Regions from separate parts of the Cytobacillus sp. FSL R5-0377 genome, predicted to be linked through region 2. Evidence: riboswitches for the same ligand, from Rfam matches in the RefSeq annotation. Region 2 holds a riboswitch; the other holds the start of a gene.

Evidence for each region. Region 2 has a riboswitch for S-adenosylmethionine ahead of metK (methionine adenosyltransferase). Riboswitches for the same ligand answer to the same signal wherever they lie in the genome.
Region 1: linked by a shared signal. The riboswitch ahead of NSQ49_RS15390 (methionine ABC transporter ATP-binding protein) and the one ahead of metK (methionine adenosyltransferase) in region 2 are both predicted to bind S-adenosylmethionine.

What each region holds. Positions count from the first base shown of each region.
Region 1 covers NZ_JBBORA010000001.1:3,025,021-3,032,983, reverse strand. Annotated here, with positions in the region: gene NSQ49_RS15405 (M20 family metallopeptidase) at 1-182, opposite strand, end outside; gene NSQ49_RS15400 (MetQ/NlpA family ABC transporter substrate-binding protein) at 207-1,034, opposite strand; gene NSQ49_RS15395 (methionine ABC transporter permease) at 1,053-1,703, opposite strand; gene NSQ49_RS15390 (methionine ABC transporter ATP-binding protein) at 1,693-2,724, opposite strand; SAM riboswitch class I at 2,889-2,989, opposite strand; SAM riboswitch class I at 3,091-3,190, opposite strand; gene NSQ49_RS15385 (PAS domain-containing sensor histidine kinase) at 3,428-4,843, shown strand; gene NSQ49_RS15380 (NRDE family protein) at 4,875-5,630, opposite strand; gene NSQ49_RS15375 (IS1182 family transposase) at 5,797-7,152, opposite strand; gene NSQ49_RS15370 (AI-2E family transporter) at 7,275-7,963, opposite strand, start outside.
Region 2 covers NZ_JBBORA010000001.1:3,290,213-3,298,175, forward strand. Annotated here, with positions in the region: gene pckA (phosphoenolpyruvate carboxykinase (ATP)) at 1-1,320, opposite strand, end outside; gene NSQ49_RS16850 (thiol-disulfide oxidoreductase DCC family protein) at 1,539-1,913, shown strand; SAM riboswitch class I at 2,019-2,134, shown strand; gene metK (methionine adenosyltransferase) at 2,443-3,636, shown strand; gene asnB (asparagine synthase (glutamine-hydrolyzing)) at 3,928-5,832, shown strand; gene NSQ49_RS16865 (C39 family peptidase) at 5,959-6,807, opposite strand; gene NSQ49_RS16870 (gamma carbonic anhydrase) at 6,880-7,401, opposite strand; gene NSQ49_RS16875 (alpha/beta hydrolase) at 7,726-7,963, shown strand, end outside.

The DNA of each region.
Region 1 (7,963 bases), 270 kb from region 2:
ACTTCAAACCCTTCCTTCTCAAGGATGCCCGCTAGCAAGCCAGAGGCAAAAAACTCCTCATTCCCTATTTCCGGATTCGCATGAATCTGATGGCTCGCTGAAAGATAAAGTTCTTTATTATCCTCAACATTTTTCTTGATTGCTTCTTTCAGTTCAACTAATGCTTTTACAGGTGCCGTCATCATTTTTCCTCCTTTGTATATTAATTACCAGCCAATATCACTTAATGGAATGAAAGTCGGAATCATGCTTCCGTCATATTCTTTTGTGATGAAATCAGCTACATCATCTTCCTGGTAAAGTTCAGCAATTCTCTTAAGCGTTTTGTTATCTTTGTCTTCTGTTCTGACAGCAATGATATTTACGTACGGCGTAGCGGTTTCGCTTTCAATAAAAACAGAATCCTTAGTTGGGTTCATGCCTGCGTCTACGGCAATTCCGTTATTAACGACTGAAGCAGAGACATCTGGAAGAGCACGAGGTGTCTGCGCTGAGACCATTTCTACAAATTCAAGGTTCTTTGGATTTTCAACGATTTTATTCAGATCAAGATTTCCATCATAGTCCTCGGATAGTTTGATCAGGCCGGCTTCCTCCAGTAACAGAAGCGCTCTTCCCCCATTTGAAGCATCATTTGGAATGGCAATTTTGCCGCCTTCCGGAATGTCTTCGACTGATTTTACTTTTTCCGAATAAAGGCCCATTGGTGCTAAAACAGTTGTCGCGATCGGTGAAAGATCCATATTATGCTCTTTAATAAAAGTGTCAAAATAAGCGACTGTCTGGAATGCATTTACATCTAGATCACCTTCGGCAAGGGCAACGTTTGGCTGTACATAATCAGAGAATGTCACAACCTCAATTTCAATGCCTTCTTTTTCAGCCTTCTCAGCAATAAAATCCCAAATGCGTGTATCTGATCCGCTGACACCCAATTTAACTTTCTTTGTTTCTTCTCCGCCTGTAGTACTTGAGCATGCGGCAGTAAAGACAGCCAATGCTAAAATAATGAATGATATAAATAGTTTGTTCATGATGTATTTCCCCCTATGTTATCTTCTTCTGATTTTTTTGGATAAGAGATTTCCGAATGACTGAAGGCCCTGAACCATGACCACTAAGATTGCAACAGTAATCAGCATGACGGTTGTATCGAATCGCTGATAGCCGTATGTAATGGCAAGGTCACCAAGGCCGCCTCCTCCAACTGCCCCAGCCATGGCAGATGCTCCTACCAGACCAATTGTCGCAATGGTAAAGCCCAATACCAGCGAACTAAGTGCTTCAGGAATCAGGAATTTTAAAATGATCTGTCCTGGTGTCGCTCCCATTGCTTCTGCCGCTTCAATGACGCCTGGATCCACCTCGAGCAATGAATTTTCTATTAATCTCGCAATGTAGGGTCCTGCATAAAAGACAAGAGGCACTACGGCTGCGGCGGTTCCAATCGATGTTCCGACAATCATCCGGGTAATTGGGATAATGGCTACCATTAAAATGATGAAAGGAACTGATCTAAAAATATTAATAATGCTGTTTATGATGTTAAAAACAACGGTGTTTTCCAGCAGATGCCCTTTCCTGGTCACAACAAGCAATATGCCAAGCGGGAGTCCGATAAGAGCTGAAAACAGCAGTGAAAATGCCACCATTTGGACCGTTTCGATTAAGGCTTCAATGATTTTTTCCTGGTTAACTAGCACGTGCAGTCACTTCCTTTATTGAAACTTTTTCCTGGCTGATGTACTGAATCGCCCTTCTGATTTCACTGTCCTGCCCCTGGAATTCGACAATGAGATTGCCAAACGGGGTTCCCTGCAGTTCTGTAATATTTCCAAACAGAACGTTGAAGTCAATATTAAACTTTTTAGCAACCTGTGAAAGCAGCGGCTGGCCGGCAGAATTCCCGACAAAATTGATTCTGAATACCTTTTGAAGCCCCTGCTGCTTTTCAATCACTTGCTTAATGGATTCAGGTATTTGATCATTCATAACCGTGCTGACAAAGTTTTTCGCTGTTGGGGTTTGGGGTGAAGAAAAGACATTGAAGACAGTTCCTTCTTCAATAATCTTCCCTGCCTCGATGACAGCGACACGATCACAGATCTCCCTGATAACAGACATTTCATGAGTAATGATCAGAATCGTAATGTTGTATTCTTTATTTATTTTCTTCAGCAGCTGCAGGATCGAGCTGGTTGTCTGCGGATCCAGAGCAGAAGTTGCTTCATCACATAATAGAATGGAAGGCTGTGTTGCGAGCGCCCGGGCGATTCCGATCCGCTGCTTTTGTCCGCCTGACAGCTGATCAGGATAGCTGTTCGCCTTGTCGGCAAGCCCCACGAATTCTAATAGTTCATGGACACGCTTTTTTATTTCACCCTTCGAGACCTTAGCCAGTGTGAGCGGCATCGCCACATTGGCAAACACTGTTTTCGAGTTTAAGAGATTGAAATGCTGAAAGACCATACCTATGTTTCTTTTCACTTCGCGAATTTCTCTAACAGATAAAGCCGTCAAGTCATGGCCGCTGACAATGACCTTTCCTGAAGTCGGCTTCTCCAGCCAATTGACACAGCGGATCAAAGAGCTCTTTCCCGCACCGCTGAAGCCGATCACCCCGAAAATCTCCCCCTTATTAATCTTTAAATCTATTCCATCCAGAGCAGCTACCTGCTGACCTCCGCTTTTATAGACCTTCTTTAAATTCTGAAACTCTATCATGCAGCCTCTCTCCTTTGTGGTGGTTGGTGACAGGCACCTATACCAATTTGATGAACTGGTATAGGTACCTGTCACCTTTCATTGTCTAACTATTCCAATCCGAAAACTAAGAATTATATCCTGAAATTTACCCCTTCCATCAGAAGAGGTTTTTTAAAGTCCTCTCCTTATCTTCCAGGCTTTTGCCTGCTGGATTTGGCACAGTGCAGTCTGCCTGCTGCCGAAGCTTCATTGGGCCAGGTCCCTCTGCTTCTCTTGATAAGAATTATTCATATGTTTATGAATAGAATCTTGATGCAATATTTCCGCGTAAAACAAAAACCCTCTTCTAAAGAAAGAAGAGGGCAGCATTTATCAATGGTCCTCTTCTTATCTTTCAAGCAATGCTTGCTGGATTTGGCACGGTACAATTTTGTCCGCTGCCGAGGTGTCATAGGGCCAGTCCCTCAACCTCTCTTGATAAGAAGATTTTTAATATGCGGTTGTTAATATGCTTAATACTTTACCATCTTAAAGTAAAGAAAGTCAATATAAAGTTTAAATATATTTTATTTGATTACCGCCTCCTGGTCTGAATCCGCTCTGTCATTAACCCGTATGCTATGTACTCTTCTAAAAAATGATAGTTAAATCCTATGTGTCTATACCTCTATCTCATGTATAATAATGGAAAAGTGTCATTTCTCAATAAAGGAGGGACAAAATGATTATGACCGAGAATCCGGCAGATTTATTCGCCGACAAAGTCGAAGCGAGGAATCTGCAGCTGGCCATTCAGCATTCCAGCGATGTGATTGCAAGAGTGACAAAAGAAGGCGTTGCTTTATATGTCTCCCCTTCCTGCCTATCAATGCTGGGGTATACGCAGCAGGACTTTTATCGAAGCAGCCTTTATACATACTGCCATCCCAATGACCGGGATCTTCTTAGAGATGCATTGGCAGATCTTGAACAACTCCCGCATAAACGGGAGACTTTTCGTTTCAGACATAAGGAAGGCCATTACCTATGGCTGGAAGCCAATTTTACAGTCATTAATGAGGATAAAGAAATGATGTGCATCATCCGGGATATGACACAGAGAATTATCATGGAAGAGGAAATTCTTGAAACACAGGAGAAGTACCGCTTTCTGGTGGAGTACTCCAAGGATACGATCGGAATGGTGACACAAAAGGGGATTTGGACCTATATCAATAATGAAGGAAAGAAGCTCTTTGGGTTCACGAGCATCAAAGAGATAATCGGCACCTCCCTCCACGACTACATCCCTCCTTCAGAACATTCCACCCTCGATGATTTTCTGCAAACAAAGCTGAGCGTGAATTTTGAGCTTAATCTGATCCGGACCGATGGACAAGTAAGAAAAGCTGAAGTCCAGCTGATTCCAACCACCTTCAAGAACAGAAAGGTATACCAAATCATTATCAAAGATGTAACCGGACAAAAGAAGACTGAAGAAAAGCTGCAGAACGCTGAAAAACTTTCCGTTGTCGGTCAGCTTGCTGCAGGCATTGCCCATGAAATCCGCAACCCGCTTACAGCCATTAAAGGCTTTACGCAGCTATTATACGAAGAACATAAGGGTAATTTCGCAGAGGTCATTCTAAATGAGCTGGAACGGATTGAAGGCATCGTCAATGACCTGCTCGTTCTCGCCAAACCTCAAATAACCGAAATGGAAGAAACCTGCCTGACAAACGTTGTAAAAAGTGTGATTACCCTTTTAAACAGCCAGGCGGTTATGGAAAATATCCTGATCGAATTAACTCAATCACCCGGCGAGTTCTTTGTGAAATGTGAAAAAGATAAAATTAAGCAGGTCCTGATTAACATCATCAAGAACTCAATTGAAGCCATGCCAATGGGCGGCAAAATAAACGTCGATATCCGTCAGGAAGACCAATCTGTCATCATCAGTGTCGAGGATGAAGGAATCGGCATACCGGAAGAACGCCTCGCCAAACTGGGTGAGCCTTTTTACAGTACAAAAGAAAAAGGCACCGGCCTTGGCATCATGATCTGCAAAAAAATCATTAAAAACCACGGCGGAAACCTTTACATCCACAGCAGGGAAAAGGAAGGAACAACGGTCCGCATTACTTTACCGATTGCCTAAATAAAAGAAGCCAGCCGCCTAAACTGGCTTCTTATTCTTGGAGAATAAATTCCTGTTCCGCTCTTTCACCCCCAATATGTACCCTCTCCTTGTAAAAAATCTCATCCTCTGACACCAGCAAAACGGTTGAACTCCTTGTTCCGTAGCCATCGCTTTTGATAAATAAAGGAGACAGAATCCGTTCCCATTCAAGTGAAACTCCTGTTTTGGGAAGCAAATCATCGGGTACAGGGTCTGTATTCCGGAGAAGTGTGAACAGGTCTTCTGTTAAGTCCCCGGCTGGATTATCTATAATCTCTGATAAACCCTCCTTCCCCTTTTTCACCTTCGGCCATTCGGTGTTCAGCACATGATTACTGACTCCGTATATTCCCGGCTGAAGCTGCTCTATTCTATCTTCCACATTCGAATAATAATAAAGCTCCTCCATATTTCCTGCCAGCAGATTGTAGCCGGGATAGCTGCTCCGCCGTTCAGATGCCCTGTGCATAAAGTCAGCAGGCGAATCACTGCCCTTCAAAAAATCAGCCACCAGATCTCCTCTTGACCTCTTGTCTTCTGTCACTTCATTCGGATCGCGGTAATTTGTCAGCGCTGCAAAACGACCATTCTTTGTGACCCCCATCCATGTTCCCAATTTCCTTAAATCCCGGCCGGCAAGAATGTGGGGATGATCCTCCCAATAATGCGCCGGGGCAGTTGGACGCTCATAAAATTCGTCCCGATTGGCGGCCAATATCAGCTTGTATTTTGGATGTACTTTGTATCCAAAGAGGATTAAACACATGCAGATCACTGCTTTCATTTTTATTTTTATTTTATACTTAAGGAAAAATAATACCAATATGAAAAAGCTCCTTCATGCAAAGGAGCTTTCAGACCGTAGACAAACCCCAGTTTCATTTTGTGAAACTGGGGTTTTATCATATTTTTCAGTTGGCATACCTCAATAATTAAGCTGGACATGGTCCTCGCCATGTCCAATTTGCCAGTTTCTTAAGGTTCATAGCAGCGAAAGTAAGCATCGCCTGCATTGAAACTTTTTTAAGCCCTCTTAGGGTCGTCCAACGCATGCCATGCTTTTCTTTTGCATCCGCAAAGACACGTTCGATCGTTTCTTTGCGCTTTGCATATAACGTTTTATTCAGTTCGGTATGTCTCAGATGTTCCACTTCATCTATGTAACCCTGCCATAAATGCCGATGAATCATTTTAGTGTGATTTTGGCTTTGAGTACAACGTTCTAAAAGAGGGCATTCTTTACACTTTTGTGGATTTGAAGTGTACTGTTTGTAGCCATCTCTAGTCGTTGTGCGGTAAGGAAGGATTTGTCCTTCAGGACAAATATAGCAATCAAAATGTTCATCATATACGTAGTCGTACTTTTTAAGATATCCGTCTTTTGTTCTCGGACGAGTGTAGGGCATAACGGGTCTAATCTCTTGATCCATAAGGAATTTTGCTATGTGGGGTGTCTTATATCCAGCATCAACTGCGATAGATTCAGGCTTTCCAACTTTATCCCTGACTTGAGTGACGAGTTGGTCTAACATGCGACTATCATGAACATTTCCACCAGTGACAAGAGAACCTAAGATAAACCCACGAGAATCACATGCTGTATGAAATGAATAAGCAAATAATTTCTCCCGTTCATCTTTTACATAATAGCCACTTTCAGGATCTGTTGTACTGACCTTTATTTCTTTTGACTCTTCTTTATTCTGTGGGGGGAAGGGCTTTTTTCCGTGTTCCTCACGGTCGATATTAATTTCTTCATCTAGCTGAGCTTGGTAACTTCTTGTTTCAACACGAGCTATTTTCTTCTCAAACTTCTTTTTATTCGCATTCGCTTTTACATGGGTAGAATCAATAAAAGCAACTGATGGGTCGACCAATCCCTTTGTCATGGCTTCTTTTAAGATACGATAGAAGATTTGTTCAAAAAGGTCCGTATTGTGAAAGCGTCGTGCGTAGTTTTTACCGAAGGTTGAAAAATGAGGAACTTTCTCTGTGAACCCATACCCAATAAACCAACGATAGGCTACGTTGGTCTCAATCTCTTTAATTGTTTGACGCATCGAGCGTATGCCAAATAGATATTGAATGAACACCATTTTAACAAGGACAACAGGGTCAATACTAGGTCTCCCATTGTCTAAGCTATACTTATCTTTTACTAGGTCATAAATGAATTCAAAATTAATAGCTTGTTCGATCTTTCTAACCAGGTGATCTTCAGGCACTAATTGGTCAAGAGCGACCATTTCTATTTGATTTCTTCCATCTTCTACGTGTTTTGATAACATTTGAATCCCCCACAAAAAATCTTTTCAATCTAATTATACAAAAAAAGCTTGTAGACGTGGTCTGCAAAGCAGACTTTGTCTACAAGCTGAAAGCTCCTTCATGCAAAGGAGCTTTTCCATCTTTACGTAACCCTCTCCTCGAGCCGTGCTGCTTTCCTCGCCCTTAGGAACCTTATTGTATTTAAAACAATTGTTTTGGTCACAGCATAGGTAGGGATCGCAAGAATCATGCCGAGTATTCCGGCAAGATTGCCTGCAACCAGCAACAGGATGATAATCGTGGCCGGATGTGTGTTTAATGTTTTTCCGAGAATCAGCGGAGAAAGCACATTCCCTTCAATCTGCTGGGCGATCACGATGACTACGACAACCAGGAAGGCTTTTGTCGGCGAGTCAAAAAGTGCAACGATTACGGCAGGTGCACCGCCAAGAAACGGTCCGACATAAGGTATGATATTAGTTATAGCCACAATCAAAGCCATAACCAGGGCGTACGGCAGATCGATGATTAAATAGCCGATAAATGAAAGAGTACCCACAAATAATGCGACTGTGATCTGTCCCTGAATATAGGAAGAAAGGGTCTCACCTGTTTCCTTAAGCGTTTTAACCCCTTCTTCTCTGTAAGAAGCAGGAAGAAACTTCGAAACAGCTGCAGGAAATTTATCACCATCTTTAAACATATAGAATAACAGGAATGGCACCGTTACAATCGTAATGGCAATATTCGTGACCAGGCTCACAATGCCGGCTACTCCCTGAGTCAAACGGCTTGGGAGCGTATTGGCGTAATCCATAATGCGTGCTTCAA
Region 2 (7,963 bases):
TTTCATGCGTTCACCGACTCCATACTCTCCGCCAGTCCAGCCTGTGTTTACAAGGAAGACTTTTGCGTTATGCTCATCGATTTTCTCGCCAAGCATTTCAGCATAACGATTTGCAGGAAGCGGAAGGAACGGTGATCCAAAACATGTAGAGAATGTTGCCTGCGGTGATGTAATGCCGCGCTCAGTTCCTGCAAGCTTGGATGTATAGCCGCTTAAGAAATGGTACATTGCCTGCTCTTTTGATAGTTTAGAGATTGGAGGCAATACGCCAAATGCGTCAGCTGTTAAAAATACGATTGTATTAGGGTGTCCGGCAATGCTTGGGTCAACGATATTATCGATGGCCTGAAGCTGGTACGCCGCACGTGTATTTTCAGTTAAAGTGCTGTCATCGTAATCTGCAACCCGGGTTTCGCTGTTTACCACTACATTTTCTAATACAGCACCAAAACGGATCGCATCAAAAATCTGCGGTTCTTTTTCACGGGATAAGTTGATGCATTTCGCGTAGCATCCGCCCTCAATATTGAAGACTCCATTCGCAGACCAGCCATGCTCGTCATCACCGATTAGCTTGCGGTTCGGATCTGCAGATAAAGTTGTTTTTCCAGTTCCGGATAAGCCGAAGAATAAAGCAACATCGCCTTCCCGTCCAACGTTTGCGGAACAGTGCATAGGAAGAATTCCGTTTTCTGGAAGCATGTAGTTCATAACAGAGAAGATGGACTTCTTCATTTCACCGGCATATTCTGTTCCGCCAATTAAAACGGTGCGGCGTTCAAATGAAATGATAATGAATGTTTCGGACTTTGTTCCGTCAACAGCAGGGTCTGCTTTGAAATTAGGAGCAGAAATGACAGTGAACTCTGCCTGATGATCCAATAGCTCGTCTTCTGCAGGGCGAATGAATAACTGGTGGGCAAATAGGTTATGCCATGCATATTCATTGATTACCTGGATAGGCATGCGGTGTTTTTTATCAGCACCTGCGAATCCTTTGAATACGAATACTTCTTCTTTTTCTTTTAAGTAATTGATTACTTTATTATAAAGATTAGAGAATGCTTCTTCAGAAATGGGCTGGTTTACACTGCCCCAGTCCATTTTGTCTTTATTTGATGCTTCTTCAACAATGTATTTATCTTTAGGAGAACGCCCTGTATACTTTCCTGTCGTAGCGCGAACAGCTCCAGTAGAAGTAAGGGACCCTTCATTGCGGTTTAGAACCTTTTCCACAAGCTGAGGAACGGATAATTGCACTTGAATGTTGCTGCCATTTAGTAATTCGCTCAATTCATTTGATATGCTTACAGAGTTCATCTGATGAATACCTTCCTTTTTCCCGATTTTTTTATGAAAGTGATTACATCTCGAAATTAGTATAACACATTGAAATGATTAGTCTATACTATTACGAAACTTTTTTGTCTGTGTTATAAAATTGTCACATTTGGACATGCAATCCACTTTAATCACCTTATAACTGATATATGCTATTATAGAAGAAAGTGTTAATTTTATCATGGGACTGATCTAAAATGAAGACAATTGCCCTATATGATGGAACATGTTCTTTATGCAAGGAAACAAAGAGGATTTTTAATAAACTCGATTGGCTGAATAAAGTCGAATGGATCTCCCTGCAGGAATATGAAAAAATGCAGGGCACTTTATCGTTTTCCAGACATGATTTGCGGAGGGAGCTTCATATTATTACTCCCGCAGGCAGCGTGAAAAAGGGTTACACTGCAGTAAGGAGACTTCTGTTCCTCTTTCCTGCAACCTTTTTAATCAGCACCCTGTTGTATATACCACTCACAGCACTTCTGGGCAATCCGACATACAAATGGATTGCGAAAAACAGGCACAAATTTCTAAAGAAAAAGTGTGATGATGGAAGCTGTTCTCTATAAGGATGAAGCAGAATTTTTAAAGTCGGAATTTTACTGTGAAAAATAATGAAAATCTGTTGACATGGTTCGATAAAATACGGTATGATTCAACCTTGAACGGATACTCTCTTATCCCGAGCTGGTGGAGGGACAGGCCCTATGAAACCCAGCAACCTGCTAAAGGCAATAATCAGCAAAGGTGCTAACCTGACGCAAGGACGTAATTCCTTGAACGATAAGAGTGAAAGGCGCGAATCGATTTGCTTTCAACCTTTTCACTAATGAGAAGGTTTTTTATTTTGCAATGAAATGAACGGCTTTTGGAATGTACTATTTATGTGAGTTTTTGGCATGAATCTGATAAATGGTTACCTGGCATTCTTGCCGGCGCTGTCTATTTTTCTAATAAAAACTCCATGTTTATTTCATACTACTAAGGGAATGAGTTCCGTATCAAACAGAGATCCATGAAATGACAGGGAAAAGTTATTTTTTCCGCTTCCCCATTTCTTATTCTCGCTCAATTTTCTATTTATAAGGAGGAAGCCAGATGTCAACAAAACGTCGTTTGTTCACTTCTGAATCAGTTACTGAAGGTCATCCGGATAAAATCTGTGACCAGATTTCTGATGCAATCTTAGATGCGATTTTAGCTAAAGATGCGAATGCCCGTGTTGCTGCAGAGACTTCTGTAACAACTGGACTTGTATTAGTTGCAGGTGAAATCACAACATCTACATACGTAGATATTCCAAAAATCGTTCGTGAAACGGTAAAAGAAATCGGTTATACCCGTGCCAAATATGGTTTCGATTCCGAAACATGTGCTGTTTTAACTTCCATTGATGAGCAGTCTGCTGATATCGCAATGGGGGTTGACCAGGCACTTGAAGCACGCGAAGGGCAAATGAGCGATCAGGAAATCGAAGCAATCGGTGCAGGAGACCAGGGATTAATGTTCGGTTTTGCCTGCAACGAAACGAAAGAGCTTATGCCTCTTCCGATTTCTTTAGCACATAAACTTTCCCGCCGCCTGACTGAAGTCCGTAAAGAAGAAATCCTTCCTTACCTTCGTCCCGACGGAAAAACTCAGGTAACTGTTGAGTATGATGAAAACGACAAGCCTGTGCGCATTGACACAATCGTTATTTCTACTCAGCATCACCCAGAAATCAGCCTTGAGCAAATTCAGCGAAATCTGAAGGAACATGTTATTAACCCGGTTGTTCCGAAAGAACTAATTGATGAGAATACTAAGTACTTCATCAACCCGACAGGACGCTTTGTTATCGGCGGACCTCAAGGTGATGCTGGCCTGACAGGACGCAAAATCATCGTAGATACTTACGGCGGATATGCACGCCATGGCGGCGGAGCGTTCTCCGGCAAGGATCCTACAAAGGTTGACCGCTCTGCTGCATATGCTGCACGTTATGTAGCGAAGAACCTTGTTGCAGCCGGTTTAGCAGAAAAAGTTGAAGTCCAGCTTGCTTATGCGATCGGTGTGGCACAGCCTGTTTCGATTTCTGTTGATACATTTGGAACTGGCAAAGTGGATGAAGATGTATTAGTTGATCTAGTAAGAAAGCATTTTGATCTTCGTCCTGCAGGAATTATTAACATGCTTGGCCTTCGCCGCCCAATTTACAAGCAGACAGCTGCTTACGGACATTTCGGACGTACAGATGTTGACCTTCCTTGGGAGCGTACTGACAAAGCAGAAATTCTTCGTTCTGAAGCGTAATATAAAAAGCGGGAGTTGCATTTATGATGTAACTCCCGCTTTCTTTTTTGCGTCTAATACTAATAGGGTGTTAATCACTTTTCGGTCTTTATGCTCTATAGTCGTTTATAATTTTATGGTATCGTATAAACTTCGGATAATGGCTTAATTTTCCGTATAGAAACATTTTATATTCTGCGTGCTAATTATTAGCGATTAGTGGTAGTATTATAGGGTATGTTTTCTAAGACAAAGAGCCGCCTGAGGCTGTATCTTAATATTGAGAAAAGAATGGAGTAGGTGACGTACATAATGTGTGGTTTTATTGGTTGTGTACATGAAAAAGCACAAAATTACCGTGACGCAGATAAAGAACAATTCCAAAATATGAATGATATCATTACTCATCGGGGTCCGGATGATTCAGGATACTATTTTGATGATCATATTCAATTCGGCTTCCGCCGGTTGAGCATTATTGATATTGAAAGCGGACACCAGCCGCTGACTTACGAGAATGAGCGATATTGGATCATCTTCAATGGTGAAATCTATAATTATGTGGAACTTCGTGAAGAACTTCTCAAAGCAGGATTAAGCTTTGAAACCAGCTCAGATACAGAAGTCATAATTGCGCTTTACAGCCATATGAAAGAAAAGGCTGTTGAAAAATTGCGCGGTATGTTTGCGTTTGTCATTTGGGATAAACAGGAGCAGTCCCTATATGGAGCCAGGGATCCATTTGGGATTAAGCCTTTCTTTTATTACGATAAGGGAGACCGCACGTTCTTTGGATCAGAGAAGAAGAGCATCTTATTGGCGCTTAAGAATGATGTATTGAACTATGACTCCCTGCAGCATTATCTGACCTATCAGTTTGTGCCTGAGCCGCACACGATGTCAGAGGGGATCCATAAGCTTGAGCCAGGCCATTATTTTACTAAAAAAATTGGTGCGCCGATGGATATTAAACGCTATTGGAAGGCTGCTTTCCATCCAGTGCAAAAATCAGAAGCTGATTTTACAAAAGAAATTAGAGATGTTTTATTCGACTCTGTAAAAATGCATATGCGTGCCGATGTTCCTGTAGGTTCTTTCCTTTCAGGCGGAATTGATTCTTCCATTATTGCGTCGATTGCGAAAGAATTTCACCCAGCTATTAAAACATTCTCTGTCGGCTTTGAACGCAATGGCTTCAGCGAGGTTGATGTGGCGAAAGAAACAGCCGAAAAGCTGGGTGTTGAAAACATCAGCTACATCATCTCTCCTCAGGAATATATGAATGAGATTCCAAGAATCATGTGGCATATGGACGACCCGCTAGCTGACCCGGCTTGTGTGCCCCTTTATTTTGTGGCAAGAGAAGCGCGAAAGCATGTAACTGTTGTACTATCCGGCGAGGGAGCAGATGAGCTGTTTGGCGGCTATAATATTTACCGTGAACCACAATCCCTGGAAGTCTTCAATAAGATTCCTGCCATTGGCAAAAAGCTTCTGCGTATGATCGCCAGACTGATGCCAGAGGGAGTGAAGGGAAAAAGCTTTATCGAACGCGGAGTCACCCCAATGGAAGAGCGCTACATCGGAAACGCAAAAATGTTTACGGAACAAGAGAAGCGCAGTTTGCTTCATGTCTACAAAGACAACTTGAATTATACGGATATCACGAAACCTTTGTATGAGGAAAGCCGCGGCTATGATCCGGTTGACCGCATGCAGTATATCGACATTCATACCTGGATGCGCGGAGACATTCTTTTGAAAGCAGACAAGATGACGATGGCTCATTCTCTCGAGCTTCGTGTTCCGTTCTTGGATAAAGAAGTCTTTGAAGTGGCTTCTAAAGTCCCGACAAGCCTGAAAACGGCAAATGGCACTACGAAATATATTCTCCGCAAAGCTGCCGAAGGAGTCGTTCCGGATCATGTACTGAACCGCAAGAAGCTTGGGTTCCCTGTACCAATCCGTCACTGGCTGAAGGACGAGATGAATGAGTGGGCTAAAAATATCATCCGTGAAAGCAATACAGATCACCTGATTAAGAAAGACTATGTATTGCAGCTGCTTGAAGACCATTGTCAGGATAAAGCGGACAACAGCCGCAAAATCTGGACAGTTCTGATGTTCATGGTTTGGCATCAGGTATATGTGGAGAAAAAATACTCCTTTGAAAAAGAATACTTGTTAGATAAAGATTTGCAGCCACTTAAAGGCTAAAACAAAAACGTCCATCAGGTGAGAGCCTGGTGGACGTTTTTTAGGATAAGAATTTCTTGAGGCGGGTAATTTTCCAGGCTCCAGCGCCTCGGCCATATGGTGTCGAGGCAGGAGATGGAACTTTTCTTATGGGTGATAACTAATAGCCTGTTTGCCCATCTGGACCCATGCTTTTTCAAAATCAGTTATGGGAGCTTTTTTATTTTTTTCGCCTGTGAGCGGATCGTTGAAGTACATGTAATCCTGGTCATAGCCCGTTAGCAGAACTGAATGCTCTTTATAAGTAATCTGGATCTTTCCGTTCGGCGTATACCAGGTCTGAAAAAAGTCATCAGAAAGCTGTTTATAGGCTGTGTTGATAATAACCCATACAGGTCTGCCATCTGACAAATAAATCTTTAAATCTTCAAAGTCGGATCCTGTAAGGTCTTCGATTGAACCTGGCATATACTTTTCTGCAAGTTCTTTAATGGGTTTATGATAAACACCGAGCCCAGGATTATCAAAGGAGTACATATCGCCTATGAAGCCTTCATTCGGGTGTCCGAAATAGATTTTTCCGTTTTCAACGCGATAAGGCTCAGGATTCTTTTTTATCTCTTTAGCCAGTGTCATTTTATCAGCCTGAATCCCCGCATGCTGGAGGAGCATGGATAAGCTGGTGACTTCGCATCCTCTGGGGAGCTCAGGAAACTGATTGATTGCGGGCACATCTAAAACTACTTCTTCCTTGATTTTAATTATACCCGAACTTTTTCCAAGGAATGCACTGGCTTTCTCTGCTGGTTCTGAAAGCCATGATTTTACTTTATTAACAGGTGAAGGAGGCATGCTTCCTATAAGGCTGTCATAAACAAATGCTGCAGAAACCAGGATGAAGACAATTAAAAACATCGGTGCCGTTTTCACCATTGTTTTTCTGAATATCACTATTAAAAATAAGAATAGAATAATTGCCCCGATATAAATCGTCAATTCCTTCACCCGCCATATGTTATTGCTTTATGTTAATATCGGCCTATTTTCCATTCTATTAAGACTTGAGAGTTATTTTGGCATTTTCTGCAAAGACTTATAGTATTGGCCTTTTTCAGCGTATTCCCTGCTGATCCGTTCCATGTCTTTAATATCTTCCGGCGTCAGTTCACGAACCACTTTTGCAGGCCTGCCGAATGCCAGTGTATTGGGCGGTATTTTCTTACCTTGCGGAACAAGACTGCCTGCACCAATAAATGCCCCTTCTCCGATTTCTGCCTGATCTAAAACAATCGAGCCCATCCCAATTAGAGCTTTTTTGCGGATAATGCAGCTATGCAGGATTACCTGATGGCCTACTGTTACTTCGTCTTCCAGTATCAGCGGGTTATTCGGGCTCTGATGCAGGACGGAATTGTCCTGGATATTGACCTTTCTGCCAATGATAGTTGGTGCTACATCTCCTCGTATGACAGAGTTAAACCAGACACTTGAATCCTCCCCAATTTCAACATCGCCGGTAATGGTAGTAAAGTCTGCAATAAATGTGGATTCTGCAATTTTAGGTTCTTTATCATTATAAGGATAGATCATGTGGAAAACACTCCTGTATGCAGTTTGATCGCAGTCTAACGGGCAGTAAGACCCCCACTTCAAGTACTCAGAGGAATCAGAGGATAAGTGCGGGTCAAACTGCCCGTATAGGCCCGATTGGTTCAACTAACAATCAGTAGGGGATAAAGAAAACCCCCACTGATTGAAGTTTCACTTTATTATTTTGATTTTATCATATGAGGCATGATAAACGTTATTTTGGCAAAAGAGTTTTTATTAGGAGCTGATTCATGAACAATTTTTGCATCTAGGCTATAATATATTTACAAAAGATAGTACGTAAAAAGGCTGGGAGGATTGACTATGTGGAAGTGGGAAACTGATGGAGACGCAAAGGGCGTTATTGTCATGGTTCATGGGGCAATGGAGCATCACCGCCGTTATGGCTGGCTGATTGAAATGTGGCGCTTGGCCGGCTTCCATGTCATTATGGGAGATCTTCCCGGCCAGGGGATGACTACTAGATCCAGAAGAGGCCATATTGATTCCTTTGATGAATATATTTTTGAAGTTAAGGATTGGGTACAGGCTGCCTATGAAT